DNA from 2 places in the Parageobacillus galactosidasius genome. Region 1 is predicted to be linked to the other one. Evidence: riboswitches for the same ligand, from Rfam matches in the RefSeq annotation. Region 1 holds a riboswitch; the other holds the start of a gene.

Evidence for each region. Region 1 has a riboswitch for S-adenosylmethionine ahead of mtnW (2,3-diketo-5-methylthiopentyl-1-phosphate enolase). Riboswitches for the same ligand answer to the same signal wherever they lie in the genome.
Region 2: another riboswitch for S-adenosylmethionine. It lies ahead of B9L23_RS09290 (Na+/H+ antiporter NhaC family protein); the one in region 1 lies ahead of mtnW (2,3-diketo-5-methylthiopentyl-1-phosphate enolase).

Annotation. Positions count from the first base shown of each region.
Region 1 covers NZ_NDYL01000001.1:934,941-950,541, reverse strand. The annotation lists gene B9L23_RS05060 (sensor histidine kinase) at 1-7, opposite strand, end outside; gene B9L23_RS05055 (response regulator transcription factor) at 4-672, opposite strand; gene B9L23_RS05050 (TetR/AcrR family transcriptional regulator) at 1,522-2,190, opposite strand; gene B9L23_RS05045 (ABC transporter permease) at 2,203-3,231, opposite strand; gene B9L23_RS05040 (ABC transporter ATP-binding protein) at 3,228-3,956, opposite strand; gene B9L23_RS05035 (GNAT family N-acetyltransferase) at 4,085-4,603, opposite strand; gene B9L23_RS20885 (HepT-like ribonuclease domain-containing protein) at 4,704-4,910, opposite strand; gene B9L23_RS05025 (nucleotidyltransferase family protein) at 4,969-5,274, opposite strand; gene B9L23_RS05020 (M3 family oligoendopeptidase) at 5,572-7,266, opposite strand; gene B9L23_RS05015 (amino acid permease) at 7,687-9,111, shown strand; gene B9L23_RS05010 (MarR family winged helix-turn-helix transcriptional regulator) at 9,306-9,749, opposite strand; gene B9L23_RS05005 (ZIP family metal transporter) at 10,042-10,773, shown strand; gene B9L23_RS05000 (1,2-dihydroxy-3-keto-5-methylthiopentene dioxygenase) at 10,817-11,359, opposite strand; gene B9L23_RS04995 (methylthioribulose 1-phosphate dehydratase) at 11,384-12,025, opposite strand; gene mtnX (2-hydroxy-3-keto-5-methylthiopentenyl-1-phosphate phosphatase) at 12,022-12,681, opposite strand; gene mtnW (2,3-diketo-5-methylthiopentyl-1-phosphate enolase) at 12,678-13,919, opposite strand; SAM riboswitch class I at 13,990-14,098, opposite strand; gene B9L23_RS04980 (pyridoxal phosphate-dependent aminotransferase) at 14,201-15,373, opposite strand; gene B9L23_RS04975 (carbon-nitrogen family hydrolase) at 15,474-15,601, shown strand, end outside.
Region 2 covers NZ_NDYL01000001.1:1,748,426-1,764,026, reverse strand. The annotation lists gene B9L23_RS09310 (DJ-1/PfpI family protein) at 158-730, opposite strand; gene B9L23_RS09305 (iron-sulfur cluster assembly protein) at 793-1,503, opposite strand; gene B9L23_RS09300 (amidohydrolase family protein) at 1,540-2,568, opposite strand; partial or broken gene B9L23_RS21530 (transposase) at 3,131-4,036, opposite strand; gene B9L23_RS09290 (Na+/H+ antiporter NhaC family protein) at 4,412-5,737, opposite strand; SAM riboswitch class I at 5,847-5,952, opposite strand; gene B9L23_RS09285 (TetR/AcrR family transcriptional regulator) at 6,141-6,818, opposite strand; gene B9L23_RS09280 (ABC transporter permease subunit) at 6,818-7,615, opposite strand; gene B9L23_RS09275 (ABC transporter ATP-binding protein) at 7,630-8,505, opposite strand; gene B9L23_RS09270 (hypothetical protein) at 8,584-8,877, opposite strand; gene trpB (tryptophan synthase subunit beta) at 9,110-10,270, opposite strand; gene B9L23_RS09255 (DUF4937 domain-containing protein) at 10,607-10,771, opposite strand; gene B9L23_RS09250 (4a-hydroxytetrahydrobiopterin dehydratase) at 10,798-11,088, opposite strand; gene B9L23_RS09245 (ABC transporter ATP-binding protein) at 11,453-12,238, shown strand; gene B9L23_RS09240 (ABC transporter substrate-binding protein) at 12,341-13,309, shown strand; gene B9L23_RS09235 (ABC transporter permease) at 13,314-14,081, shown strand; gene B9L23_RS09230 (winged helix-turn-helix transcriptional regulator) at 14,136-14,585, opposite strand; gene B9L23_RS09225 (DUF4242 domain-containing protein) at 14,940-15,473, shown strand.

The sequences.
Region 1 (15,601 bases):
TTTTCATTTTCTCACCCGATAACCGATCCCCCGGATCGTTTCAATGATTTCCGGATTTTTTGGATCTTTTTCCAGTTTTTCGCGAAGATAACGGATGTGCACCATCAATGTTTTATCCCCTTCAATATAAGGTTCACCCCAAACACCCTCATATAACTGCTCCTTTGTCAAAATTTGATTGAGATGACGAAGGAAGTATTGAAAAATTTGATATTGTTTTCCTGTCAACAGGATTTCTTCCCCCGTTTCATGATTGATGATGCGCATATCCTTTGTATGGATGGTCAAATGCTTCAGTTTCAGGATTTCATCATTTTTGTTGAAGCGCCGGAGCAAAACCTCCACACGGGCGGCCAACTCATCGGGGTGGAACGGCTTGGTCAGATAATCATCGGCGAAACTCAATCCTTCCACTTTGTCCTCGATGGCAGTCCGCGCTGAAAGCATCAAAATTGGCAGATGTGGATGCTCCTTTTTAATCCGTTTGCCGATGGAAAAGCCGTCCAGACCCGGCAGCATCACATCCAAAATGACAAGGTCGCAATGGGCAATGTGCTTTTCGACCTCTTCTCCGGACCGAAGCCAAGTCACATGATGCCCACGTTCCGTAAGGTTCATGGTCACCCAACGGCCGATTTCCTGTTCATCTTCTATGTATAAAACTCGTTCCAACGTTCTCCCTCACTTTCTTTCATAATCTTAACTCTATATTAACCAATACTTGTTTGACGTGGTTAATCCCTTTCTACTTGTTTGTCGCATTGTTGTAAAATAAGGGATTAAACACTCTTATTTTTTTGTCGTTGTTATTTTAATGCTTTGTAATTCTTTACTAAGTAGAGAGGTAATGAGATTATGCAAGGATTAGTTTTAGTTGGTAGTGCTATTAAGCCAGAAAGTGTTAAAGTACAAACACCTTTGGAAAACCCTGCTTTAGCCAATAAGTGAACAAGATTAAACAATATCGTGGCTTTGCAGACCATGAATTAGAAGTAGTAGAGTGAAATTTTATAAAAAATTCGTTTGATAGGACAATTGCTAATGCAACCTATTAATTAATTTTTACTAGACATATAATTTAAATTATATATCCAACAATCTCGCCTTTTTCGTAATATACTTGTCATATAATGCTATTTTTTAACCGAATATGCTTTAATGGTGCCTTTCCAAACTCACCGTATAAGTCAAAGGGTGGGAAAGATGCCAAATGAGTATACCACCTACCTTAAGGAAAAAGGAGCTTCCCCTAACAAGATCATCTCCTTACGAACAACTTGAATATTTACATATTCATCCGGGCGATTACGTCACGCCAGCTGACATCCGTAAATAGATTAGTCGTTTCGACACTGTCTCACAACCAAAAAATCATCCACCCTTGAACTGACGAATTGGGTGGATGATTCCCGTCCTACTGCCGCTCCCCTGAAGGGAACCGTCTATGCATGACCGGAATTGTTGCAGCACTTCGGTCTTATTTTATATACATGATTAGCACTAGATAAAGGTTTATGTTCACTAAGAATTAGGCGTTTTTTTCGCAAGACCGTTCATTAAAAACTGAATCGTCCGTTCCATTTCCGCTTCATCATCCCATTCATAATCCGGCAACACGATAAACCGCGTCACCAAAAATCCGGCAATCGTCGTGATCGTCATGCGGATGACCGAATCAACGGGAATTGCGGCAATTTCTCCTTTCGTTTGAAAATATTCCACAATTTTCTTAAATTTTTGATATACGTGTACCGTAAAAACGCGCTGAAGCTGTTCCTTAATCTCCTCATGAAACGCGATTTCCTGCCAGAAAACGCGGATCGCCGGCAAGTATTTTTTCACAAATTCATAGCGGTTTTTCAAAAGAACGCGGATGAACTCTTCATAGCTTTGATACTGACTATCGAACACTTCTTTGACAAACTCTTTTGCTAAAAATGGGGCGACGGATTGAAATAGCGTCGGAGTGACAATCGCCAGCAGCAAATCCTTTTTCGTTTTATAATGGCGGAAAATCGTCCCTTCCGCCACGCCCGCCTTCTTGGCGATTTCGCTTGTCGAAGTGGCCGCATAGCCTTTTTCGGCGAACATTTCAATCGCCGCTTCTAAAATTTTGATTTGTTTTTCACTAAGCTTCACATCTTCCTCATTTAGCTTCAACAGTTCTTTCAGCCACTGCTGCTCGTTCATTCTTTATACTCCTTACAATTTTCGATATTTTTTTAATGCTACTACATTTAATATCATAAACAATACAGCAAAACCAAGTAAAACATATACGTCTTTGGCAATTTCGTTCCAGCCATTGCCGCGGATCATAATTTCCCGAAGCGCATCCGCTCCATACGTCAGCGGCATGACCACGCTTAACGAACGAAGCCATTCGGCCATCGTATCTAAATTAAACAAGCCAGAGAAGAAAATTTGCGGTACAACGACAAGCGGGATAAACTGCATCATTTGCAGTTCATTATTCGCAAAAGCGGACAGCAGCGTTCCTAATGTTAACGCGGTCATCGCCAATAAAAACGTAATCAATAACACGTAAAGGAAAGAACCTTCCATCATCATGTCAAGAATATCAACAGCAAACCAAGCAATCAAGCTCGCTTGCAATGTCGTAAATAAACCAAATCCAATAATATAGCCAGCGACGATTTCAAAGCGTCGAAGCGGTGTCGCCAGCAAGCGTTCGAGCGTTCCTCCCGTACGTTCGCGGAGGAAAGAAACACCGGCGATTAAGAAGACGAAAAAGAAAACGAAAAAACCAATTAACACAGGACCGAAATTATCAAATAGCGCCATATCTTCTGAACCGTGCAAGTACGTTGTTTTCAATTGCAACGATCGTGTTTGCGGAGCTAATTCTTGAAGCGCTTTTTGCACAGTCATAAGCACCGCTTTATTAACAGTAGGATCGCTTTCTTCTAACGTAATTTCCGGTGCTCCTTCATCCATTTCGATAAATGCATCAATTTGCTGTTTTTCTAGCTGTTTACGAGCTGTTGCTTTCGTAAGTTCTTTAACATCAGCATCGTATTTCGCTAACTTCTCCACAACAATTTCCGGAACGTTTTTATTAACGGCAATCGCTGGTTTATACTCCTCTCCATTAAACACAAGATTCATTAAAAATAGCACAAACATGGGAGCCACAATCATTAACGCAAGCGTTCGTTTATCACGGAAAAACTGGCGGATGATGCGTACCACAATGGCCCAAACTCTCATTGCCGTGCACCTCCAAAATATAAAAATGCTTGTTCAATAGTTTGTGAGCCCGTCTCTTTCTTTAACTCTGCCGGACTTCCGACGGCAATAAGACGGCCATCGCGAATCATGGCGAGGCGCTGGCATTTCTCGGCTTCATCCATGACATGGGTTGTCACTACAATCGTTGTTCCATTTTGGCGGATTCTGTCTAGTTCCTCCCAAATTGCCTGACGAAGCACAGGATCAATGCCAACCGTCGGCTCGTCTAAAAGCAGTACCTCCGGTTCATGCAGCAAAGATATCGCCAGCGACAACCGCCGTTTCATTCCTCCCGAATATTGATGGACGGGCTTTTTGATATGGTCTGTCAGATTGACAAGCTCCATCACGTCATAAATGCGTTCTTTTTGCTTTTTTCCTTTTAGCCCATAAATCGAAGCGAAAAACTGCAAATTTTCTAATGCCGTTAATTCGCCATATAACGCATCGGACTGTGCCATAAAACCGATTCGCTTCATCACTTGAAGATTCGGCATCTTCGTATTTAACACATGAATGGTTCCATGAGTAGCTTCGTCAATGCCGGCAATCATTTTGACAATCGTCGTTTTTCCCGCTCCCGAAGGTCCAAGCATCCCGAAAATTTCTCCTCCGTATACGTCAAGCGATACGTCTTCAATAACCGTCTTTTTCCCAAAACGCTTCGAAACATGTTCCATACGAATACACGGCTTCCCGGACACAAGTTCTTCCTCCTTTTATAGTGAGTGATTACTCACTTATATTTTATATGATATTGCCTATATTTTGAAGTGAGTAATCACTTATTGAATGATATTTTTAAAGCTGCCTTTCGCCTAGGCAGCTTATTTTATGCGAAATATTCAATGCTTTTCCATCCATAGCACCATTCCGTCAGCTTTTTCCCACCGATATCAACGACTTCCTCAGCGATTTTCTCGCCTCCTAGCCTCTCGTAAAATCGGCGCGACGGATTATCGGCAAGCACCCACACGACCATAGAACGAATCCCATCACGTTGAAAATCATCCACTAGCGCTTTGACAAGCTTCGTTCCGTATCCTTTCCCTTGCGCTTCTTTCAACAAATAAATCGCGTATATTTCCCCTTCATACTCCGCTTCTTTTCCTTGTGTGGAGCGGTTTTTACCTCCGGAAATAAATCCGCATACGTTTCCATCTTCTTCAACGACAAAAATATAATGCTTCTGTTGCTGCAATCCTCTTTTCCAAAGCTGTTCTTTTTCGCTTACGCTTAATTGCGCCAAATACTCCGCAGGCACAATCCCTTCATATGTCGTTTTCCAGCTTTCGACATGCACGATGGCGATGGCGTGCGCATCATCGAGCGTTGCTTTGCGAACATTCATGCCCCTTCCCCCAATTCGTACTATATTTGCTCCGTTCACTACATATTTGTATCATTTAACAATTTCTCAATATCCTGCTTAAGTACTGGAATTTTATTGGTTACCACACCCAAACGATACGGTAATTGACAGAAAAATAGCCGTGGATCATCATATCACGCACACCTGCTATCTTTCTCCACTCAATCTGTGAATTCTTCTGCCTTATTTCTTGTGGAATGTTTTTCGTCGCTTCACCAATCACCAATATGTTTTTAATAACCGCATCACATACAAGTTCATTATCTAAAAAAGATTCATAATCCATATTTTTCGTATACTTTTAGATTTTATCGATCGCCATAAGAATATATTGCAAAAAAACCTTAGGCTCCCTCGGCATATTGAACATCCTCCAATATATATGGTTTTAACGCAGGTTTAATGTCATCCAGTATCACTAGGTCGACCGGTTTATGAAAATGATCTTCTAAGAAAATTTTTAAATCCATATAATGGTCAAATGTGATGGCGGAAGGCTCAAACTCCACCAAAATGTCTATATCGCTGTCAGCTGTTTGTTCATTTCTGCTATAAGATCCAAAAACGCCGATACGTTTGACTCCGTAGTTTTCTTTTAATAATCGAAAATTTTGTGATAAAAAACGAAGGATTTCTTCTTTTGACAACATAGTTTTCCCGGCTACTAAAATCATAAAAATCGACTCATCGCGATGGAACCAGCAAAACAGCTTGCCGCTCAGGAAACACCTGAGTTCCATCAGGAAGAGAATCCTAATGTCTCACCTGCTGTGAAAGACACCCCGTGGCTCGCTGTTAGCGGCGGCACCTGTCGTGCACCATTCCTTCCATCGGTCAGTACACAACAACGATTTTAGTAACCAGGTCTACACCTCCCATTATATTTTTCCTAAAAGATAAGGAAGAAATCTCGCTTGATTTCTTCCCCCCTTAACTATTATTTCCATCTATAAGCTCTGATCGTCAACACTATTCAACCATCCCTCGATCTCACCAACCACCGATTGAACGCATCCGTCTTCAAACGGCGAAATGAGGTTGGCGGCGCGGACCAATTCGGTAAACGGCTTGCTTCCGCCTTGACGGCATAATGTCAAATAATCATTCCACGCCTCTTTATAGTTTTCACGCGAACGTTTCCAAAATTGGAACGCGCAAATTTGCGCAAGTGTATAGTCGATATAGTAGAATGCGTTCGTATAAATATGGCTTTGCCGCTGCCAAAAGCCGCCGCGTTCTAAATAATCGTTGCCGTCATAGTCTCGTGTCGGCATATATTTCTTTTCAATCTTCCGCCATGCTTGCTTCCGTTCCGCCGGCGTCGCGTTCGGATTTTCGTATACAAAATGCTGAAATTCGTCCACCGCTACGCCATACGGCAAAAATAATAAAGCATCGCTCAAATGATAGAATTTATATTTTTCCGCATCTTCCCCGAAGAATAACTTCATCCACGGCCATGTGAAAAATTCCATGCTCATCGAATGAATTTCGCATGCCTCCAAGGTCGGCCAGATGTATTCCGGAATTTCGAAATGGCGGCTTTCGTACACTTGAAATGCGTGCCCCGCCTCATGGGTAAGCACGTCGATGTCTCCGGATGTGCCGGTAAAGTTCGAGAAAATAAACGGCGCTTTATAGTTTTCGATATAGGTGCAATAGCCGCCGCCTGCTTTTCCTTTTTTCGCAACGAGGTCCATTAGTTCATGATCGATCATATACCGGAAAAACTCGCCTGTTTCCGGTGACAGTTCTTCGTACATCTTTTTCCCGTTTTCAATAATCCAGTTTGCGTCCCCTTTTGGCGTTGGATTGCCGGTTGGAAAAACAAACGCTTCATCAAAATATTTCAGCTTCTCGACACCGATGCGCGCCCGCTGCCGCTCGCGAAGCTTCACAGCAATTGGAACGATATGCTTTTCGACTTGTTTGCGGAATTTCGCAACCATCTCGGCGTTGTAATCAGTCCGTCCAAGACGGGCATAACCGAGTTCCACGAAGTTTTTAAATCCGAGCTTTTGCGCGATGGCGGTGCGCACTTTCACAAGCTGATCGTAAATTTCATCGAACTTCTCCTCATGTTCTTGGAAAAAGGCAAAACGCGCCTCACTCGCCCGCTTGCGCATCTCGCGGTCCGGCGATTCGACAAACGGCTGCAGCTGCGCTAACGTCCGTTCTTCCCCTTCAAAGAAAATTTTCGCCGAAGCGACTAATTTCGTATATTCGCTCGTCAGCTTATTTTCGAGCTGCAGATCTTCCACAACGTCCGGAGAATACGTTTTTAATTCTGTCTCGGCGAGCGAAAACAACTGTTTCCCCCATTTTTCTTCAAGCTGCGAACGGAACGGAGACGAAACAAGCGCACGGTAATAATCGTTCACAAGCCCTTTAACAATTGGCTCGACCTCATCGAAAAAGTCTTGCTCCTGCTTATAAAACTCATCGTTCGTATCAATCGTATGGCGAATATAGCAAATTTGCGCCATCGTGCTGAAATCGTTGCGAAGCTTATTAATTTCCTTCATCGCCTCGTTTTGTTCTTCCGCGTTGCTTGCCTTTTGGAACGATTGCAGCGCCTGTTGAAATGATGCTTTCAGCTTCTCGATATTCGGCCGTTCATAACGAAACTCAGAAAATTTCAACGCAATCCCTTCCTTTTCTCTCGTTTTCCTTATCTTAGATTGTATTCCATTCATACACGGAAAATCCTTTTTTTCGATTACAAAAGGTTGTTGACGAAATTTGTCGAAAGAACGTATAATAATAACACCAATTGAATATTTTTTCTTTCTCATCCACATAGACGGGATACAGGCTGCAATGAACAAGAGTTGTAGAAACGAGACGCAAAGAGCCAATGAGGAAAGTTGCCGAAGTTTGCGTCGGACTCTGACGCCGTAGACTGGGCCTGTATCCGAACATGCATCGTTGCAACAAACGATGAAGCACTATCGATTGGAAGTTGGATGCGGATGGCCACATGCACCCGTTGAAAACTTTGGGGTGTATTTTTTTGCGAAAAAAGCTAAAACTTAATTATCGTCAGGAAGGAGCTATCCACTTTGCAACAGCAAAAACTTGGATTATGGTTATTAACGGCGCTTGTCGTTGGAAATATGGTGGGATCGGGAATTTTTATGCTGCCGCGCTCGCTAGCGGAAGCGGCAAGCCCGCTTGGTGTCATTTTCGCGTGGTTATTAACGGGCGGCGGTGTATTAATGACCGCGCTCGTATTCGGTAATTTGGCGATTCGCAAACCGGAACTAAACGGCGGGCCGCAGATTTATGCGAAAGAATTGTTTCCGAAAGGCTCGAACATCTCGATCCTATCTGGCTTTATGTCTTCATGGGGATATTGGATTGGCAACTTTGCCGGCAACGTGGCGATTATTACGACGTTTACCAGCTATTTATCAACGTTTTTTCCAATTTTAACAAGCAAACAAACGTTATTTTCCATCGGTTCTCTTGATGTAAAGCTTGGGAACTTGTTGACGTTTCTTATATGTACCGCATTGTTATGGGGAATGCATTTCATCATTTTGCGCGGCATCGAAGACGCGGGAAAGCTAAACTTTGTCGCTACCGCGGCAAAAGTGCTCGGATTTTTCCTATTTATCATTATCGCTTTATTTGCGTTTGAAAAAAGCAACATTGGCTCGTTTGTTGCCCCGCGTTATGATGATGCAGGGCATTCGATTGGATTATTAAGTCAAATCAAGAATGCGGCTGTATCGACATTATGGGCGTTTATCGGCGTCGAATCAGCGATTGTTTTTGCATCGCGTGCGCGCAAACAAGCCGATGTCAAGCGTGCGACAATCCTTGGCTTGTTGATTGCTCTTGCGATTTATATCGGCATTAGCATCCTTGTCATGGGAGTATTGCCGCAAAAAGAACTCATTCAATCAGAAAAACCGCTTGTAGATGCCATTGTCACGATTTTAGGCCCAAGCGGCGGCTACGTTCTTGCCGGACTAGGATTGATCAGCTTGCTCGGCTCCACGCTCGGTTGGGTGTTATTAAGCGCTGAAGTGCCGTATCAAGCGGCAAAACAAGGTCTGTTTATTCCAGCATTTTTAACGGAAAATAAAAAGAAAGTGCCAAGCTTTTCTTTAGTTCTTTCGAATGGATTAGCACAAATCTTTATTTTTTCGACGATTTCCAACTCGATGTCAGCGGCGTTTGACTTTGTCATTTACATTGCGACATTGGCGTATCTTGTCCCGTATTTTATCGCCTCTGTCTTCCAATTGAAACTGGCGCTGACCGGCGAAACGTACAAGGAGACGGCGCGGGGCCGCATCATCGATGGGGTGATCGCTGCTTTTGCGACTATCTATTCCATCTGGGTCATCATCGCCGGCACCGCGGATATCAAAACGTTTATGCTTGGAGTCATCCTGCTTCTAAGCGGCATCTTCTTCTATCCGCAAGTGAAAAAAGCGGCACAGCAATCAGAGGAAACACAAAAAATGTCGGCATAATGAGTACGGTGTCCTAGCTAGCTTGTCAGGAAAATGTTCAATGTCGGTTCGTTTGAACAGCATTCACAAAATATGGCGATTGGACACCCCAACTGGGATCATCATAAATTATCTCCTCCTTTTCCTTTTACAGCTTATCCTTTTTTCAAAAAATAAGTGGCTGCAATAAGCAGCCACTTATTTTAGACGAACAGCTATTCTCTTTTTGCACCGTATCCCAGCTTTTTCAATAACGCAATCGCCTGTTCCTTTTCTTCAGGAGTCAAGCCGGAAACGGTTTCGTGAATCGTTTGCGCATGCTCTGGGAAAACCTTTTCGATAAACGCTCTTCCCTTTTCCGTAATCGAAGCATATGTGACACGGCGGTCTGTTTCACATGCTTTTCGCACAATTAACCCTTTTTGCTCCAGCTTGTCTATTACATATGTAATGCTGCCGCTAGCGAGCAAAATTTTGCCGCCAATTTGCTGCAACGGCTGATCCCCTTTATGGTAAAGCAATTCTAAGACCGCAAACTCCGTCGGATTCACGCCAAATGATTGAATCGACTTATTCACTTGATCGCTGACAGCTCGATATGCTCTTGATAATACAATAAACAATTTTAGCGATTGTTCAATGTCTTTCTCTCTCGTCATCCACAATCAAACCCTTTTGTCGGTTAAATTCAACGTCATTGTCAGTATTTATATTCCATCATTCTCTTCTCTAAAAATATTTTCTTATTTGCATTATACTTGAAATATTAAACACGGTGCAAATCTTTTTTTGTGGACACCTTTTCCCCCGTCAAGCGAGATACTCGCTATTTGGTTATTTTTGTTTATTATTATATAGTATATGAATAAATTATTTTTAGTGCTTGGGCGGTTATCACCTTTTATTTCAAAACGCATATAAAAACACTAAAGGTACGGAAAGGAGGATTTGATGAAACAAGTATTCATTGGGAGTATACTTTCCGCGTTATCCACTGGATTAGGTGCGATCCCAATTTTATTTTTGGCGAAATCGATTACTCACCGCTGGCGGGACATATTGCTGGCGTTTTCAGCTGGAATTATGATGGCGGCTTCCATGATGAGTTTAATTCCTGAAGCATTACAGGCAGGCAGTTTTTTCACTTTAACAATCGGGTTATTTTTTGGAGTCCTTATTTTAACCATTTTGGAAATGACGGTTCCGCATATTGATTTAGAACATACAAAAAAAGGAATTCAGTTTGATGAAAAAGCGATGCTCATTATTGCAGCCATTACGTTACATAACATTCCAGAAGGATTGTCGGTCGGGGTCAGCTATGCTTCGAACGTATCGGAAACAGGTAATTTAATCGCGCTAGCCATTGGATTACAAAACGCTCCGGAAGGATTTTTAGTCGCGCTTTTTTTAATTCATCAACAGATTGGAAGATGGAAGGCATTTATCATCGCTACACTTACAGGAGCGGTTGAAATCGTGACATCACTTCTCGGATTTTATTTAACATCCTTTTTTCGCCAGCTCGTCCCGTATGGCCTTGCATTCGCCGCAGGTGCAATGTTGTTTATTATTTATAAAGAACTCATTCCGGAAAGCCACGGGGATGGAAATGAGCGGACATCTACCTATTCGTTTATCATTGGCATATTATTTATGATTTTTTTAGTAGAATCGTTTTAATAAAAACACCCCCCTGCTTGAAGAAGACAGGGGGTTATTGCCATTACTGGCCTACTTCTTCTTTTTCTTCATACGGATGGGCGACCCAGCCGGACGGATCGATAAACAGGCGGACAGCGACGACTTGGCGGTCATCCATTAAGGTGAAATAATGCGGGTTTCCTTCCGGCACAGAAATAACATCGCCAGCTTCAAGCTCGACATCAAAATACCCTGTTTCGCTGTCCCCTTTGATGATAAAAATACCATGGCCAGCAGTAATAGCGCGCACTTCGTCTTCCGTATGAATGTGCACTTGTTCAAACTTTTTCAACAGTTCATCCAAATTCGGCGTCGCATCCGATAAGGCGACGATATCCCAAGTTTTGTAGCCTCTTCTCGCCGCCAAATCTTCAATTTCTTCTTTAAACGTCGCCAAAATTTCCTCTTTTTCTTCGTCGGTCAATACATATTTGTCGCGCAAATGTTCCGGCAGTTTGTTAATGTCCCAATGCTCGTACAACACGCCTTGTTTGTTTAAAAAGCTGCGGACATTTTCTTCTCCTTCAATCACTTCTCCCGTTTTTCTCACTTTGATTACTGCCATTGGAATTTCCCCCTTCATCAATTTTTATGGTTTAACAACCGGCTGCACGGCGGTCTGCTTTAGGAGCAGCCACTTGACGTGCCAGCTGAATAAAAACTCCCATGCTTCTAAAAACTTCTTTGCCTCAAACGCGTCTCTTCCCCATACGGTGATGCCGTGGTTGCGGATCAATACCGCACCGGCATCGCCGTTTACATGCTTGGCAAATTCCTTCGCAAGCGTTGGAATATGCGCGTAATTCGGAATAATCGGAATGCGGATGACCGCATCTTCTTCCCAAATCCCAAACGCTTTAATAATTTCCTGGCCGGAAAACGCAACTTCTCCGTCATCTCCGTACAATTCGGAGATAACGTTATTGTCGATCGTATGGACGTGGAGACCGCAGCCCGCGTTCGTTTTCTTGTAAATTTCCACATGCAAAAGCGTTTCGGCGGACGGCTTTAAATGCGTATTCTCCACTGGATTTCCAGAAGCGTCGACAAGCAAAAAATCTTCGTCTGTCTGCTTGCGTTTGTCTTTGCCGCTCGCCGTGACTAAAAAAGTGAGCGGGTCATCGGTTACTTTGATCGACAAGTTGCCGCTTGTGGCAAAAAACCAATCGCGCGCCGCCAATTCCGCTTTTATCTCGGCAAGCTCTTTCCATCTCTTCACAAGTAAACTCATGACTTCACCTCCATCGTCTCCAGAAAATGAATGACATCGAAAAACGTTGTAAACGGCGTATGCGGAATATCTAGTTCTTGGCATTTTTGCAGCAAAAAGTCACGGGCGATAACATGATCCGCCAGCTTTGCCACTGCTAAATCGGTGATCGAATCGCCGATGACGATATGAAAGGCATCAGGCTTTGTCAATTTTCGAAGCAACGACGGCTTGCAGCAGCCGCAGCCGTTTTGACACTGTTCATCACATGAATGCGGCCATGTAATGCGAATTGTCTCTCCGCTGAAATCAGAGCCATTGCAAAAGATGCGCTCTTTTTCGATGAGCCCTTCTAAAAGCGGATAGACAAAAAAGTCGATGCCGCCGCTTATGACATATAGCGAAATATCACGTTCCTTCGTAAACGCGACAAATTCGCGAAACCCATCACGGATGCGGGCATTTTGTAAAATGAAATCGACAATCTCTTCTTTCCAACCCGATGGAAGAAGGGAAAACATCGCGCCAACCCCTTCTTGCACCGAGATGCGCTGTGATAATATATCGTCTTTTAACGTTTCCCACTCCGGCGGCGCAAACCGTTTCATAATCGCGATAATGTTGTCATTGTCTGTAATCGTCCCATCAAAATCACAAAATATGATTGGTTTTGTCATGATGTCACCTCTACTGCGCCCCATAAGTCAATCGCCTTTCGCAATGCCTCATTTTCGCGCGCTGCTTCATGAAGCGATTTTCCGGCAAGAGCCGCATCGATCGCAGCGCGAAATGCTCTGCCGCCGCCTGTCGCTCCGTCTGGATGTCCGTGTATGCCGCCGCCTGCATTGACGATGCTATCTATGCCAAAATCGCGGAACAACAATGGCACAAGCCCTGGATGAATGCCAGCTGACGGAACTGGGAACGACCGTTTAAACGGCTCCTTATCATTCGTCAACTCCGCGGCAATGCCAAGCGCCTCTTCTTTATCAAGAGCAACGCTTCCGTATGGCGATGGAAAAAGCACAAAATCTGCACCAACAAGGCGAAGCAATTTGCCAAGCAGCAAGGATGCTTTTATTCCGTAAAACTCCGATGGAGTAAACGCCCCGCTGAATGCCGGATGAGCCATGATCGGAATGGTGATCTCATCATCTTCTCGCAACCCTTGGAGCACATCCAAACCGTACGCAAATACGTTAAATAACAATACATCGGCTCCTAATTCGACTGCGCGTTTTGCTTTCTCCTTCAATTCGAACGTTTTTCCAGTCAAGTTCACCGCATATAACGTCCGTTTTCCTGTCTTTTCGTACACTTCGTTTAACACCGCTTTTCCAGCCGTAATTCGCTTTTCAAACGGCGTTAATTCGTTTTCAAACAAAATTTCATCGTCTTTAACGAGATCGACCCCGCCGAGCGCTTGTTGTTTCAGCTGCTCGGATAAGTACGTTAAATCGCGGCCGATCATCCCTTTAAAAATGCTCATCAGAAGCGGACGTTCATATGCACCCACTTTTTTGCGGATTTCGTCAATGCCAAAACGCGGGCCAGGAAACTTTCTTTTCCATTCGTCGGAAAACGTTAAATCTAGCAACCTCACTTCTCCATCCAGCGACAATTTGCCAAACACCGTCGTTAAAAGCGCCGGAATATCCGCGCTAAAGTTTAAGCTCGGGTATGCAATGCGAACGATTCCACGCTTCAATCGCTTTCCAAAGTAACGGTTGGCGCGTTCGTTCTCCTCGAGTTCTTGTACGCTTACAACTACTCCTTTATGCTTGCGCAATTGTTCCTGCTCAAGAAGCGGCAAATCCGTCCACGAACCAACGGTCAACCCAAGCGCAATTCCTTCCGCCTTTTTCTCTAAATCTTTTTCATCGTGAATAAGATATGTGGCAATTACTTGACTCATGATCATCCCTCTTTCTGTTCATCCATCAAAAAAACCTCTTCATAAGAAGAGGCTTTATTTATTCACGCTCTTCTTATCTCTCAGCGTTTCCGCTGCAAGAATTAGCACCGTGCTTAACCGTCGTTAAGCCGGTTGCCGGGCTTCATTGGGCTTGTCCCTCCGCCTGCTCTTGATAAGAATGCTTGCAATATCGTATTCACTTTTCAAACTATTCGCGCTCGAAAATTTAATTTGAATTATGACAGTATTTTTTCGCTCTGTCAATCATTTTTTAACCCATTTTAGAAAAGACCAAGCTTCGCAATCCGTTCCGCCGCTTCTTGCAGGCGGGATTCGCTTGTTAATAACCCAACTCGCACATATCCTTCTCCATGCTTGCCAAATCCAATTCCCGGCGCGACAACGACATGCGCTTTTTCCAGCAAATAATCGGAAAAACGTTCCGATGTCCATCCGCTCGGCACCGGAAGCCACGCAAAAAATGAACCTTTTGGGGCGTCGACATCCCAGCCAATTTGCCGCAACGCGTCAATAAGCGTATTGCGCCGCGATTCATACAGTGCGACAAGCTCTTCCACGCAGCGCTGCGAAGAAAGCAATGCGGTTGCCGCCGCTTCTTGAATGGCGCCAAACAAACTCACATATAAATGGTCTTGCAGCAAGTTAATCGCCGCGATCACGCTCTCATTTCCAACGGCAAACGCCACGCGCCAGCCCGCCATATTATATGTTTTGGAGAATGTATAAATTTCAACGCCAATTTCTTTTGCCCCCTCTGCTTGAAGAAAGCTGACCGGTTTTTTTCCGTCAAAGCCAATCGCACCGTAAGCAAAATCATGAACGACACAAATTCCGTGTTTTGCGGCAAACGACACCGTTTCTTCAAAAAACTCCTTAGAAGCGATCGCCCCGGTTGGATTATTTGGATAGTTTAAAAACATGATTTTTGCTTTTTCCGCAATACTCGCAGGAATTTCATCATAATCAGGCAAAAACTGATTTTCCGCACGCAATGGCATCATCACCATTTCCGCGCGCGCCAGCGCAATCCCCGACCAATAATCCGGATATCCCGGGTCAGGCACGAGCACAATATCGCCTGGATTGGCTAAACATTGCGGGATCTCCACAAGACCCGCTTTCCCGCCAAACAAAACCGCCACTTCTTTTTCCGGATCAATGGCAACGCCGTATTCGCGCTCATAAAACTTAGCAACGGCGCGTTTCAAAAAGGAATACCCTTGAAATGGCGAGTATTTGTGATATTTTGGGTTCGCCACCGCTTTTTGCATCGCCTCCACGATATGCGGTGGAGTCGGCTGGTCGGGATTTCCTTGCCCTAAATTGATGATGTCATGCCCCTCCGCCATTTTTTTTGCGACTTTATCGACAAGCGAAGCAAAAAACTGTTTTGGAAGGCTCTGCAATAACTCAGATAGTGGAAATTGTTTCATCGCGTTAACACCTTCTCAAAAATTTTCTTGAAATTCTAGTGAAAAATCATATATCGTAAAAATCAAAATGTAAAGTAAAATTTTTTCGAGGTGAATGTTCATGACGATAAAAATCGCATGTCTTCAGCTAGATATCGCTTTTGGCAATCCTAATGAAAACGAACGGCGCGTTGAAAGAGAAATAGAAAAAATTTCAAAAAATCACCCAGATATTATCGTCCTTCCTGA
Region 2 (15,601 bases), 810 kb from region 1:
TTAAAAATAATCCTTGCTCATTTGATCTCCTCCGCTCACACCTTTGATTCGATTGTAAACGTATTTTTTTCATAATGAAACAAAAATCCCGAATATCGGACTTTTTAAAGTATCTGATATTCGGGGTACATTTCGGATACATCAGCCTTTTTATTATTTAAACAGAAGCTTTTTCTCTTATATTCAACAATTTAAAGAATTCTCTCATGAATCCCGGTAAATCCGGCCAAGCATGCCCTGATACAATGTTTCCATCAACATGAAGCATTTTTTCCACATAAATAGCGCCTGCTGCTTCCACTTCTGGTCTACAAGCAGTGTAAGCCGTCATCTCTCTTCCTTTAATATATTCTCTTACAGTTGTTAAGACTAATTGTCCATGACAGATAACCCCAAGAGGTTTATTTTCTTTTAAAAAGTGAGCAGCAATTTCCTGAACTTTTGGATTCATACGAATATATTCAGGCGCACGCCCTCCTGGAATAATTAATCCATCATAGTCGGCAGGATTAATCTCATCTACTGATGCATGAGATTCGATTTTATATGCCCATTTTTCTGTAAAAGTCTCCATTTCAGGAAGAAAATCATGAACAACTGTCTGAAGCTTCTTTTTAACAGGAGAGGCAATTGTACAATTAATATTTTCTTCAATACAACGATAATAAGGATAAAACACTTCTAATGCTTCAGCAGCATCACCAGTAATAATAAGAACATTTTTACTCATCTTACATCACCTTTCCTTTTATATTATTAATTAAATTATTTGCAGACTGTTAAAATAATGAATCATTTTACCAAACCGCCTTCATGGGCATTAGGCAAATTATATCGTGTCTCTAATAATCCCCGGCAATAATGGGCATTAAACTCCATACTCAACCGTGTCAGCTTGGCGCCTTGCAAGTAATCCGAAAACTCTTCTTCAGACAATGGTTTATCTTCTGGAGTTGTTATGGCCAATATACTTGAGTGATTTAATACTTTTTTCTTCTCCAAATACTTTTCTCTTAACAACTTCCCTTCTTCGGGCAGGGGCAGTTCATTTAATTCTTGAAGAGATAAGGACGTGATCTCTTTCTTTGTCATACCCCTATTTAGAAGATACTTAATAAGTTTCTCTTGCCTTGCATAGTAAGCTTTTATATCAAATGTTTTACGCAATTCTTCGAGGTCTCCGTCAGATAAAGCGCCGAAGACTTCGCTAAATGATTTTCCTGCTGATGCTCCGTGATTAATTTCATCGGATGCACAATGATCCAGTAAATGAACTTGAACCGTTTTTACCCATTCTAACTCAGACACATATTTCCTTATATCTTCAGCCATGATGTATGCAAAGTTAGGAGAACACCAATAAGTTGGAAGACGAATGACTACTTCAACATGATTGTCTTTAATTACAACATGGTCGATAAATCCCAACTCTGTTAACGGCTGGTCCAGTTCAGGATCATACACTTTTTCAAGCATGCTATACACTTGCTTTTCTTCATCCATTAACTTCGATGCACCCCCCATTCAATGGATTATCAGTTATGCTGTTTGTCTAGATAGTTTGCAATTTTTTAACTTTTGTTTTTGCTCTTCGATATCAATGTTATACAATCTCGCTACATTTCCTGCTAAAATCTTTTTCTTAACTTCCAAATCAAATGTAACTCCAGTTTCTTCTTGTATATCTTCTGGAAGTTCAAATTCAAGAAACTTTTCAATGATCCACTTCGGTTCCCATATAGCATAATCACTTCCAAAAATGATTCGGTCTTCATCAAGCCAGTACAACAATTCACTAATAATTTGAGCAAAATAACGAGGTCGAGTATGAATTAAAGCAATGGCAACTGCCAAACCTGCATAGACATTTTTCTCTTGTGTAGCAATCCAACAAAAATCTTCTAATCTTGGAAGCCCTACGTGTTCTACAATAAAGTTAAGTTCAGGGAAACAACTTGCTGCATCATCAACATCTGCTACGTCAAATGCATCCCGATTTAAAGGAGTGATCGTTGGACCCTTATGAATATGAATATTTCTTATCCCCAGCTCTTGGCATTTTTCAAGATATCTTTTTGACCAGTCATCAGATAGTTTATAGCCCTTTGAATTACCGTACCAATCAGCTGTATATAACTTGACACCTTGCCAGTTGTATTTTTCTTTATTTTCTTCTAATTTTTCTAAACCTCGTTCACCATGTCGGGGATCGAATGTTCCATTGCAAATAAAACGATTAGGGTACTTTTTTGAAAGTTCCTCATTTGCATCAAAATTACCAAAACCATTTTTATAAAACTCTTTTAGAAGAACTGGTTGGAAAATCGCCATATCCACATATCCTTCAATAAACACATCATTCACAAGTTTTTCTGGAGAATACTTTACGAACTCATCTTTAGGCCACCAATATTCTTTCGGACTTAGATTTTTGTGATAATCATAAAAGCAACTAATAAATTGTTCTCCGTGGATATTTAATTGATTCTCCTTACTTCCATCCCATAAGGCAATGTGTGCATCAATAATAAAAATTTCTTCACCATTAGATGTTTTGATCAATTCCATTCCCCCCTCACATTAGATTAATTTTCAATTGAAAGCGGTATCATTTTTTCGGATGTCCATAGAAAAGTGTTTTTGTAGGTACGAATATTTTTAGTTTTCATTTTATTTAGAAAATTCTAATCAAATTATACTTGGTTAATCCACTATTTGAAATATATACTTAAACAAAAAACAGCAAATTTTGCCATCAATTTTTTGGGTGATGAAACAAAACTTTTTATAATCTAAAATTAAAGCACATACCCCTGTCAAGTAGACAATGAAAAAGAGTATATTATGATGCCATGGACTTTTCTCGATATTCCATCAGGGAAAGGCCGTTCAGCAATACGCATTTTCCAAATCTAATATTGTGACAGGAAGGTTGGAACAACATAAAAAAATGGGTAATTCACCATTTACTCAATCCTAGAAACATGTTAGCTGGATGAAACAGGTTCATCCGATGGGCTCCTTCTTCCGCATACGGACCACCAAGTTGGTAGAATGGAAACAGTCAAGTGCTTTCCTTGACAGGTTCCATTCTACCAACTATCATACCGATAGCGGAAGAAGTGAGAGCTTAGGCAGCCTGACTGCCTGTAGTGTTCCCTGTACACTCCAGAAATACACGCAAACGAAACCGTTCTCGATTTCGATAGCCAATGCCCGGCGTTTGATGTTTTTGATCTTGTGATTCGTTCCCTCCATTCGAGTAGCCTTTTATATAGAAGGAATCTAGCCTTTTTCAATGAGGAGAATTCCTTCTCGCTTGATCCAGGGCTTGTGTCACCTTTTGAACCACATGGTACTTATCGATCACAATCGAAGCAGATGGAAACAGAGCACGAACCGCCTTGTGATAGGGTTCCCACATGTCAAGAATCACGGTTTGCACCATTTCTTTAGACAGGACGTTTTGATTCAACAAGTTGATGGCGGAGTCACATTGGCGGTCGGCATGCAATCCCATGACCGATCCTGCTTTGGCATCCATCAATACGGTTTCATACTGATGTCCTTTTTTACCGCGGTTTCATCTAAGCTAAGCACCATCCCTTCTGGAGAAGAGGCCTCCATCGCTGCTTGGCGCTCTTTTGCTTTTTTCGATGCGATGGAGTAATAAATGCGTTCCAATGTCGTATATGGGATACGATGCTTTCAGCCTTCACAAAGTTCATACAAGTACTCGCAACATGATTGGTGTAATGTTGGTTTGGTGGAATCGATTCGAAAGAGGCAGAAAACACTTGGAAACAATTCCAGCATCGATAACGCTTCACCTCTACGAACAAGTACACCGGTTGACGGAAAATCGCTAAATCCCGTACTTTTCGTGTCCGTCTGTCATGGACAGTGGAAGTAAGAAACCCACAATGTGGACAACGTTCTTGTGTCTCTGTTTTCTCCACATGAATCGCATAACCATAGGAAAGAAGTTCTTGTTTAACAATTTGAATTCTGGCAATCCTAGTGATATAGAAAGCACTTGCGAAGCCTCCTTATGTTTGTTTCGTCGCTGACATTATTGCCAGGATTTCGTTAATGCTTTCTCTTTTTTATCACTAAATCACAAAATTTGGTGATGAACCTATTTTTTATTACTCTCTTCTCTTAATTTATTTTTGTGAAATATTCATAAATTATATTAGAAATGTTTAATGTTGAACAAGTCAACCAGCTTATTAAAGAATGTTTAATGTTGAACAAGTCAACCAGCTTATTAAAGAAAGATTTCAACTTTGCAAAATTATTCACTAATATACTCTTTTTTCGATCATAAAAAATAGAATCGCTCTATTTGGTGAAAATGAAAGCTGACTCAACATCACTCCAAGGGATGTTTTGAGTCAGCCCCTTTCCTTTATACCGCTTTATTCGCTTGTAAGTCTGCCTTTACTTCTTTTTGTGTTTTTAATTTTGGAAAGTCAAACACAATCGCGATCATGCCACAAACTCCAATTAAGAATGGGTAGAACGAATACTGCAAAATACTTAATGGTGAAATGGAAGCAACACCTGCTGCCACAAGCATTTGCGCACCATATGGGATGAGCCCCTGGAAACAGCATGAGAAAATATCCAATATGCTGGCAGATTTACGCGGATCAATGTCATATTGATCAGCAATGTTTTTTGCAAGTGGACCAGCAATTAAAATGGAGATCGTATTGTTTGCTGTTGAAAGATTTGTTAAGCTCACTAATCCCGCGATGCCGAATTGTGCTCCTTTTTTTGACTTTACATTTCTTGTTACTAATTGAAGTAAATAATCGATTCCACCGTTATGTTTAATGACTTCCACCATACCGGAAATTAAGATCGCAAGCAATGACAATTCCTGCATTCCGGCGACCCCGTCGCCGATGGCTTGAATGAGGCCCATTGCACTGTAGCTTCCATCAAGAAGGCCGATGATTCCTGCTAATAAAATACCGCCTGCTAACACGACTAGTACATTAACGCCCATTAATGCTGTTATTAATACACCAAGGTAAGGTAAAATTTTCATCCAATTAAAAGATTGATTCGTAATTTCCGCTTGCTCTCCAGCAGTAATGGCCCAGAAAAGAACGATAGTGATGATTGCCGCTGGTAAAACAATGAAAAAGTTCACCTTAAACTTTTCTTTCATTCTTGTATTTTGTGTACGAACTGCCGCAATCGTTGTATCAGAGATAAAAGATAGGTTATCTCCAAACATAGCACCGCCAATGACAGCTGCCATAGATAATGCCAAAGAAATATCGGTTTGTTCACTAATTCCGACTCCAATCGGCGCTAACGCTACAATCGTTCCCATGGACGTTCCCATCGAAATGGAGATAAAACATCCAATGACAAATAAACCGGCTATTAATAAATTTTGCGGAACAACGGAAAGAGCTAAATTAACCGTTGATTCAACAGCTCCCATTTTTTTAGTTACTTCCGAAAATGCCCCTGCTAATAAGAAAATGATGACCATTAACATGACATCGGCATTTCCAGCCCCTTTTGTGAACACTTCCACTTTCTTCGTTAAAGACTCTTTCCGATTCATCATCAACGAAATACTTGCCGCAATCAAAATTGCTACAATGACTGGAAATTTATAAAAATCGCCTGTAACCACGCCTGCACCAATGAACAACACTAAAAAGACCACAAACGGAAATAACGCAAATAGATTGCCTTTTCTTAACTCCACTCTTTCCACCTCATTTTATGTTTTTTTGAAGGAGCTTTCCACTTAGAGAAAAGGCCTCTTCTTATCTGAACATAAGAAGAGGCCTTATACGTATCTATATAAGAAACCCTTCTTATCTTTCAAGCACAATGCTTGCTGGATTTGGCACAGCACTCGAAAACGAGTCCGCTGCCGAGACTTCTTCGGGCCAGTCCCTCCGCCTCTCTAGATAAGAAGATGAGCAGTTGTATTTCGTTATATAAAACAAATAAAAGATTACAACATATTCATCTATTGTGCAATACACTTTGATAATGTCTTATTTTTAAATAATTTTAAATAAATCTTAAAATTATACTTGTGTAACATTAATAATATGCAAAAATCCCGTAGCAAAACGCCACGGGAAAAGAAATCAAAAACTCTATTCTGGTTTATAGATTCCATATTTAATAATCTTAAGATATTCATTCAGTTCCCTTATCAAAGACTCCACACCACTCATGACATCCATTTGCTTATTTTTGTATATAGCCATATACTTATTAGACAGCTGTTCGGCAATCAACATGGTCATGCGGATCGCGGTATCCACGGAAATATCCTCTCTAAGTTTTTCCGTTTGGATCAGATCTTTAATATAGACATGCTTCAGCAAAAAATCTTCCTGATAAGCTTCGTAATGTTTCTTAATAATTTCTTCCATTTCCTTCTTTACTGCCACTGGAGGATTAGTAAAGGCATCCGTAATAAACTGAGTTTCTTGGAGATACTGAACCGTTAGTTTTTGTTTCAACAGGACGATTTCTTTGATCCTTTCAAAGAAATCATCAGATTGGATTTTTTTCATTTCTTCCATTGCTAGTTCCGTCAGAAAGTCCTTCACATAATTCACTAAATAAAGGTATAAGTTTTTCTTGCTCTTAAAATAATGAAAAAGGATTCCCTTGGAAATTCCCGCCCGTCTCGTAATAACATCTGTAGAGGTCTTTTCATAACCATTCTTCACAAATTCCTCGATGGCCACTTTGATGATCAAGTCTTTTTTCTCTTTAGGCTGCTTTTCAAATGCTGAATACAATTTTAACACCTCTAATTTCATTAGACTGCAATATCTTTCTTTTTATATACCATATATGAAGCGAAGATACTAATCAAAATAACCGCAGCCATAATAAAGATATACAAAGGCTCAATCTCGTTATCATTAATAATGGAGGCAGCGTCCACATATTTAAACGGGCTTATATATTTTAGGAACTCTAAGTCTTCCGATATCCCTGCCATCACATTCATAAAGTAGGCAGCTAGGACAATCCCCAGTGAGATCGAAAGGATGTTTCTTGTTTTTTTCATCATCGACGACAACATAAACGCAATTGCACCGAACGTCAAATGAAGCAATATCGTTGCGGCGATTAATAAACTAAATGTGTCTGTCGGAACATCCGGGTCTTTTGCAAATTGAAATCCAATGATGCTTGCTACGGCTGAAACTACGTTAAAAATCAAAATATTTACCAAAACGGCCAGAAGTTTTTCTGTTACGATTCGGCTTCTTGTGACAGGCTTTGATAACAAAAATTCAATCGTTTTTTCATTTTCTTCCTTGGCCAGAATATTGGATGCAAGAATTGCCGAGTATATGCTTCCTAAAAGGGTAGTCATCATATAAATTTCTACCCCGTAAAAACCCATTAAATCTCCCATATTTAGCTCATTCATTCCAAACGCTTTTTTAATCGATTCCGGATAGGCCTCAAGCAGTTTGGTCATTTCTTTTTGCTGCTCGGCAAACTGGGGATAAATGCTTAATGTCAACAAAATAAGTCCGCTGAGTACGATGCTCCAAATGATCAATGACTTTAAATTTCGCTTCAATTCTCTTTTAAAAATCATTTTCGTTCCCTTCCTCACTTTTCATAGTAATGCATAAATACTTCTTCAAGAGTCGGTTCTTCGATTAATAGATCCTTGACCGGCAGAGTATTTAATTTATTCAGAAGCGTCTTCATATCCCCGCTGTAAAGCAGCGTCATTTCATTGCCGTTTACCTCTTTCTTCACTACTCCCTCCAGATTGAAGTCGATTGGTTCCGATTGGTCAAAAGTAATCGTGATATTTTTCAAATTGTTCTTCGTGAGATTTTCAATCGTTTCTACTTTAATAAGCTCCCCTTCCTTAATAATGGCGACCCGATCACACATTTTTTGCACTTCAGAAAGAATATGGGAGGAGAAAATGATCGTTGTTCCCTTCTCTCTTTCCTCTGCAAGAAGTTCAAAAAAGGTGTTTTGCATCAGCGGGTCGAGTCCGCCTGTCGGCTCATCCAAAATTAGAAGTTTTGGTTCATGCAAAAGCGCCTGGACAATCCCAACCTTTTTTCGGTTTCCAAATGAAAGATCCTCAATTTTTCTATTAAGATCCAAGTCAAGTCTTTCTGCCAGTTCTTTCATTCTCTTTGAATCAAATTTTTTGTAAAAGCCAGCGGAGTATTTTAATAAGTCGATCACCTTCATATCATCGTAATAATGGACTTCAGACGGCAAATAGCCCACGTTTTGTCTTATTTCTTTTGAGTGTTTGATGATATCCTTTCCGAAAATAGTCGCACTTCCGCTAGTCGGATAAATGAAATTTAAAAGTGTTCGAATGGTTGTGCTCTTGCCTGCTCCGTTCGGGCCGATAAAACCAAAAATCTCTCCTTCTTCAATCGAAAATGTAAGGTTTTTTATTCCCCTGTTTTTTTTATACGTCTTGGTCAAATGCTTGACGTCTACAACTTTCATACATTCCCTCTCCTTTGGGCGGCTTTGTGTTAATTGACTTACGAGTCAATCCAATTATAAAAAATATTGACTCACAAGTCAATGGATTTCAAAAAAGGGCTGCATGGTGCTTCCGAAGTGTTGCAAGGGTCCACCAATACCATTTGATGAACGTTCAATCGCCTCCTCCCCCTCCACTATCTCCACCGCCATCGCCGCTGAAATCGCAGTAATCGTTGTGATCATTGCTGGATGAAGTATCATGATAAAACGGCGAAAGCACTTCGCTGCCGCTTCTTTTATTTTCTCTATGTGTTTTCGTTGTATTTGACAGAAAACCGAGGAAAAAAGAGCATCGAATACGCCTAGAACAAAAAGCAGAAAAAATTTCATTCCTCTCACCTCGTTTTCTTCAAACGCTCGTCTCTAAAAAACGATGGCCAGACACGTTAACAGAAATCACAGATTCATAAGTTTAACGATTTTGTTGAATCTCTAGGTTAGATTGGCAGTAGTACGGAAGCGGCTTCTTCTTAATTATTTTCTCAGCATATATCATAAAAAAAACGATTCTGTCGTTTGACAAAATCGTTGAAACGCCGCGCTTTTGGCGGCGTTTGTATTCTTACTTTAACATATGAAACACTTGCTCAACGTCTTTATCGCCACGCCCTGAAAGATTAACGATTATAATTTGATCTTTATCCAATGTTGGTGCCAATTTTATTGCATAAGCAACCGCATGGGCACTTTCAAGCGCTGGAATAATCCCTTCCGTTTTCGACAAAAGCTGGAATGCTTCAAGAACTTCCTCATTTGTCACCGTATAATATTCGGCACGTCCGGATACTTTCAGATGGCTATGCTCAGGACCAATTCCCGGATAGTCAAGACCAGCGGCAATCGAATAAGTCGGCTGAGGATTTCCTTCTTCATCCAACAATACTAAGCATTTAAACCCATGAAGCACGGCCGGGACACCTTTGGTAAGTGTCGCCGCTTTTTCCGGCTCGACACCAATCAGGCGCACGCTTGGTTCATCAAGATAATGGGCAAACGCGCCAATCGCGTTGCTTCCGCCGCCAACGCAAGCGATGACGACATCAGGCAAACGTCCTTCTTTTTCTAAAATTTGCCGTTTGCTTTCTTCGCTTATAACAGACTGAAAATGTTTAACGATACTTGGATACGGATGAGGCCCAACCGCTGAACCAAGCAAATAGAACGTATCCTTATAGTTTTGCACAAAGTCATTCAACGCTTCATCGACGGCATCCTTTAATCTTCTCTGTCCTTTTGATACCGAAACGACTTTTGCGCCTAAAAGCTCCATGCGAAACACGTTTAATGCCTGACGCCTTGTATCTTCCTCGCCCATGTAGATGGTGCAATCAATGCCAAACATCGCGCAAGCCGTTGCAGTGGCGACACCATGCTGTCCCGCCCCGGTTTCGGCAATTATGCGTTTCGCCCCCATTCGTTTTGCAAGCAAAATCTGTCCGATGACGTTATTAATTTTATGCGAACCTGTATGGTTCAAATCTTCGCGCTTTAGATAGATTTTCGCCCCGCCTAAACGTTCAGTGAGCCGAGCCGCAAATGTAAGCGGATTTTCACGGCCGACATACTCTTTTAAATAAAACTTAAATTCATCGTTAAACGCTGGATCATCTTTGTACTTGAGAAATTGCTCCTCCAAATAATCAAGCGCTTCCTGCAACTCTGGCGGCACGAAGCTTCCGCCAAATTCTCCGAAATAACCTCTTCTTTGCTGAACTAAACTCATCACTCATCTCTCCTCTGCTTTTCAAACTTTATAATTAGGATATTTTCTTTGCCCATAAAAGTCAATGAATTTTCTGTATTTTCTTACCGATTATTTGTTTTTTGTTTCCTCCAAGCCAGCAGGACGAACACGAAAAGAAAAGCTAGGATTCCAGTCAATACAAAATCCTGCGATGAATGGAGTATCTCGATTGGCATTAGCTTTTCATGGAAAATAAGTTTTTCAACAAATTCTTCTATTAAACTAGTTTTGTAATACGTCCCTTCTTGCCTGCTTCGTTCAAAAATTTCGTCATGTTTATCACTCAATAAAGGATTGATAAAAATCAAGATTTTCCTAAAACGCCAATATACACGCTTCTTGTGGCTTTGCAATATTCCAGCCGCCAATTTGCCCGAGAAAACCAGGGCATCCTTTCAAATCGCACCATTTTTCTTGCGCGGCGGAAAACAAAGCTTTCTTCTCTTCCTCCACTTCACATCGAATCCATTTCAAAAGCATTACTTTCCCCTCTTACTCTGCGTTGATCATTTCATTTTGTCGTAAACCTCATCATATTTTTTCGCCAGTTCGAAATCGAGCTTCGTGAGTCCTTTCGCTCGCCAAGACGAAATCTTTACCGTGATTAACTTATAATCAATGGAAATGAACGGATGATGGTTTGCTTCTTCCGAAATGGCCGCAATTTGCCGCACAAATTCGATTCCTTGCAAATAGTCTTGAAAGCGATACTTTTTCGCAATCCATCGCTCCTCCACCAACTTCCAACCTTCCATCTCTTGTAAAAGAAATTGCACTTCTTCCTCTGTTAACCGCATCACCGTTTGCCTCCTTGATTTTTGTATCAAAATCGAACAACCAACATCGCATATCAGTGTAAAAATATTACCATATATACCAAAAGCCTTCTAGCAAATTTTAGTTGATTGGAGTTAAGCAATAACGAATAAGAATGCCCTTGGAATACTCAATGTGTTCTATCTGGATTTCCAAACAAACGTTTTAGAATTATCTTAAAATTATAGGTTGATTTTTTGAACAAAGTATCATAAAATTACTAGCAAATATTAATCATATTAAACATATAGGAATTAATTATTTTAAAAAACATAAATGCCGCGTTTATTCACTGCCTAAAATGTCTGTCCGTTTCTATAAAACAATGAAAGGTAGGTTAGGCGATTGAAAAATTCAGCAATCATTCAAGTGGAGAATTTGAGCAAAAGCTTTCCTAATCAAGGAAAATTAGAACCAGTGCTCCAACAAATCTCCTTTCGCATAGAAAAAGGGGAAATCATCTCCATCCTTGGCCAGAGCGGCTGCGGAAAAAGTACACTTTTAAATATTATCGGCGGTTTCGAAAAACCAGACAAAGGTCATGTCCTGTTGGATGGAAATGTAGTGGAAAGACCTAGCCGGCGATGTGTAATGTTATTCCAACATTATGGCCTCCTGCCTTGGCGTTCCGTCCTGAAAAATGTCGAGTTAGGTCTCGAAGGGATGAACTTAACCTCCGAACAACGACGAAGCCGGGCTTTCGATTATCTAAAGCTAGTTGGTTTACATGACTATGCTGAACGCTTTCCCCATGAATTGTCAGGCGGGATGCAACAACGAGTCGCGATTGCCCGCGCGCTTGCGATCCAACCAGAGGTAATATTAATGGACGAACCGTTTGCCGCACTGGACACTTTTAACCGTTATTATTTACAAGACGAACTCTTGCGTCTTCAAGATAAAGAAAAGACAACCATCATTCTTGTGACCCATGATATTGACGAAGCAGTATATTTATCAGATCGGGTGTTGATCATGAGCGCAAATCCTGGCCGAATCCATAGAGAATTAAAAATTGACACCCCAAGGCCTAGAGATCGAAGTCACAGCGACTTCCAATATTATCGAAAGATTATTCTTGAAGAATTTCATTTTCATCGTCCGACCCCTCCCATTGATTATAATATTTAACTAACTTAACCAAGGATGTATACAAACCCTTATACACGCAAAATTGCCCAAATCTTTAGATAGTATAGTCATGCAGCGCAATAATAAAGGAGGTATATTTCCATGAAGAAAAAATTAAGGAAACTTATGATTTCTTTATTCATCATGACAGTAGCTTTTAGCCTAACCGCTTGTAATTCCAATAGTGCTCATTCCAACACAAACGGAAAGCGGACCATTAAAATAGGATACTTGCCGATTACCCACGCCGTACCCCTATATATAGAAAAAGAACTAGAAAAAGGCCAGTCCCGGAATTTTAATCTCGAACTCATTAAATTCGGCTCATGGCCTGAACTAATGGATGCACTGAATACAGGTCGGATTGATGGAGCGAGCGTGCTTGTGGAATTGGCGATGAAAGCAAAAGAACAAGGCGTTGATTTAAAAGCAGTGGCGTTAGGACACAGAGATGGAAATGTGGTTGTGACGTCCCATAATATTCACAGCGTAAAAGATTTAAAAGGGAAAAACTTTGCGATTCCTCATAAGTTTTCTACACATAATCTATTGCTCTATCAAATGTTAAAGCAGGAAGGTTTTCAATATAAAGATGTGAATATCGTTGAACTGCCTCCTGCTGAAATGCCGGCAGCCCTTTCAGAAGGCAGAATATCCGGATATGCAGTGGCAGAACCTTTTGGGGCTCTGTCTGTAGCAATGAATAAGGGTAAGGTGTTATTCCAATCTGAAGACCTTTGGAAACATTCTGTGTGCTGCGCGCTGGTTTTAAGAAATGACTTTATCCGCAACGAAAGAAAAGTCGCTCAAGAGTTTGTTAGTGAATATGTCAAAGCCGGAAAAAAAGCAGAATTAAAAGATGAGTATACCTATGAAGCTTCCTCCAAATACATGAAGGTAAATAAAGATGTGCTCAATTTATCCTTAAAATGGATTTCATTTAAAGATTTAAGAATAGATAAAAACGCATACGAAGAACTAAGTCAGTACATGGTCGAAACGGGATTGTCCAAGAATCCTCCGTCCTATGAAGAATTTGTCGATAATTCATTAATAGATAAAGTGAAGTGATCGTATGAACATGATAAAGAAATTCACCAACGTCATCATAGGATTTTCGATATTAATTGCTGTATGGCAAACCGTGATTGTAATTGGAAATTATGAAGAGGCCCTCTTCCCTTCTCCTTTAAAAGTAGGGGAAGGAATTGGGGCTCTGATTACCAACGGCACTCTATTTGTACATCTAAAAGTGAGCCTCATCCGGTTTTTCATTGGTTATCTCTCAGCGGTGGTTACTGCTGCTATATTGGGACTCATGTTAGGCCGTCTAGTAAAATTATGGAATATTATTGATCCGATTGTTCAAGTCCTAAGACCTATCTCACCGATTGCCTGGTCACCCTTTATTGTTTTGTGGTTTGGAATTGGAGACATCCCTGCGATTGTGATTATATTTATCGCAGCGTTTTTCCCAGTATTGCTTTCCACCGTTTCCGCTGTAAGGAAAGTGGACCGTATATATTTAAAGGTGGCGGAAAATTTTGAGATCAGGCAGCCCCATCTAATGACGAAAATCATTTTTCCTGCCGCTTTTCCGTTTATCGCCAACGGTCTTCACATCGCACTCGGCACCGCTTGGATTTTCCTCGTTGCCGGTGAAATGGTCGGCGCCCAATCCGGATTGGGTTATTTAATAGTCGATGCGAGAAATTCTTTACGTTTGGATCTTGTTTTAGCCGGAATCATCTTCATCGGCATCTTGGGGCTTATTCTTGACAAGGCAATCCAATTATTCGAAAGATGGGTAGAAAAGCAATGGGGAATGTTATCGAATAAATAAACTAGTAAAAAAGACAGAAAGTATCATGCTCTCTGTCTTTTTTACTAGCCATTATCACCGCTTTTCGGGAATATTTTCAGAATCGACTTCGACAACGGCCAAGTTCTCTACATTTGTTTTACATTGCGGACAATAGTAGGAAATTTCCACCTCATGCCCGCAAGATTCATGCACCAATTTTTTATAACATTTTTTTAAATGCTTTCTGCCCCAAAGGATTAGGGCGTTAAACACCATTTCCAAATCCTTTCCGCTTTTCGTTAACATGTATTTGTATCTTGGCGGGTGTTCAGAATATAAAGCAGAAGTGATCAAACCGGTTTCTTCTAAATATTTTAAACGATCCGATAAAAGATTGGAGGATATCCCTTTTAACGATTTTCTTATTTCATTAAATGTCTGACGCCCCATTAAAATTTCATGAACAATCAACAATGTCCAGCGATCACCAATGATGTTCAAGGATTGGGCGATATTGCATGGCAAATCATATCTATCTTTCATAAAAAAACCTCCTGTTCTCGTTTCGGTTCAATTATAACTTACCTTTCGCAGAATAGAAATTTCGTTTACCACTATTTTTTATCAAAGGAGCATGTTCCACACTTGCCTCTGAACGTCAAAAAACTTCTTATTTCATCAGACGCCGAATTTTCAATTTCTTCTGGTATAGTGCATGTTCATGGCCCAAAACATGTGATATGGAGGCATACTTGCCAAATTTGTGTGACAAAGTAATAAATTCAGAATAATTTATTTTTAAGGTTGATTTTTTGAACTAACTATAATAAAATTACCATAAAATCATATTAATTTTATAAGAATTTAAGGTTATAATAATAAAAGGAGGCAATAAAAATGGCGCTTTACTTAGTGGAATCGATTTTAAACGGGGCAGTAAAGGACAAAGAAGGATTTGAAAAGAAAGTTTCCGAGATTAAGGAAGAAGTAAGAAAAAACAATGCAAATCTCATTGAAGTCCAAGTTTCCAAAGATTTTTCAAGAGCATTTTTCATTTTTGAAAGCGAAGAACGAAATATTATTAATGATCGCTTAAGACTGTTAGGCATTCCTGTTACTCTTATTAAACCGGTCCGTTTAGTTGGAAAAGATATCGAAGAAGTCAAAAAAGAAGCGGATACCGTAAACTACGTAGTCGAATGGAACCTTCCTGAAAATCTCACCATGGAAGATTATTTAGAAAGAAAGAAAAAGAATTCCGTACACTATGCAGAAGTACCGGAAGTCACTTTCTCTAGAACGTATGTATGCGAAGATATGACAAAATGCCTTTGCTTTTATAATGCACCGGATGAATCCGCTGTCAAAAGAGCCCGTGAAGCTGTGAAAGCACCGATTGATACGGTTACAGAAATTTTGCCAAACAAATAACATTCCCCTAACCTCAGCTGGAATTTTCACATTCCCGCTGGGGTTTGACTATCATTAAATTACTAGTTACATAAATTGTCATAATTCGATGTCCCTTATTCACAAAGAAAATACATAATCAGATAGGA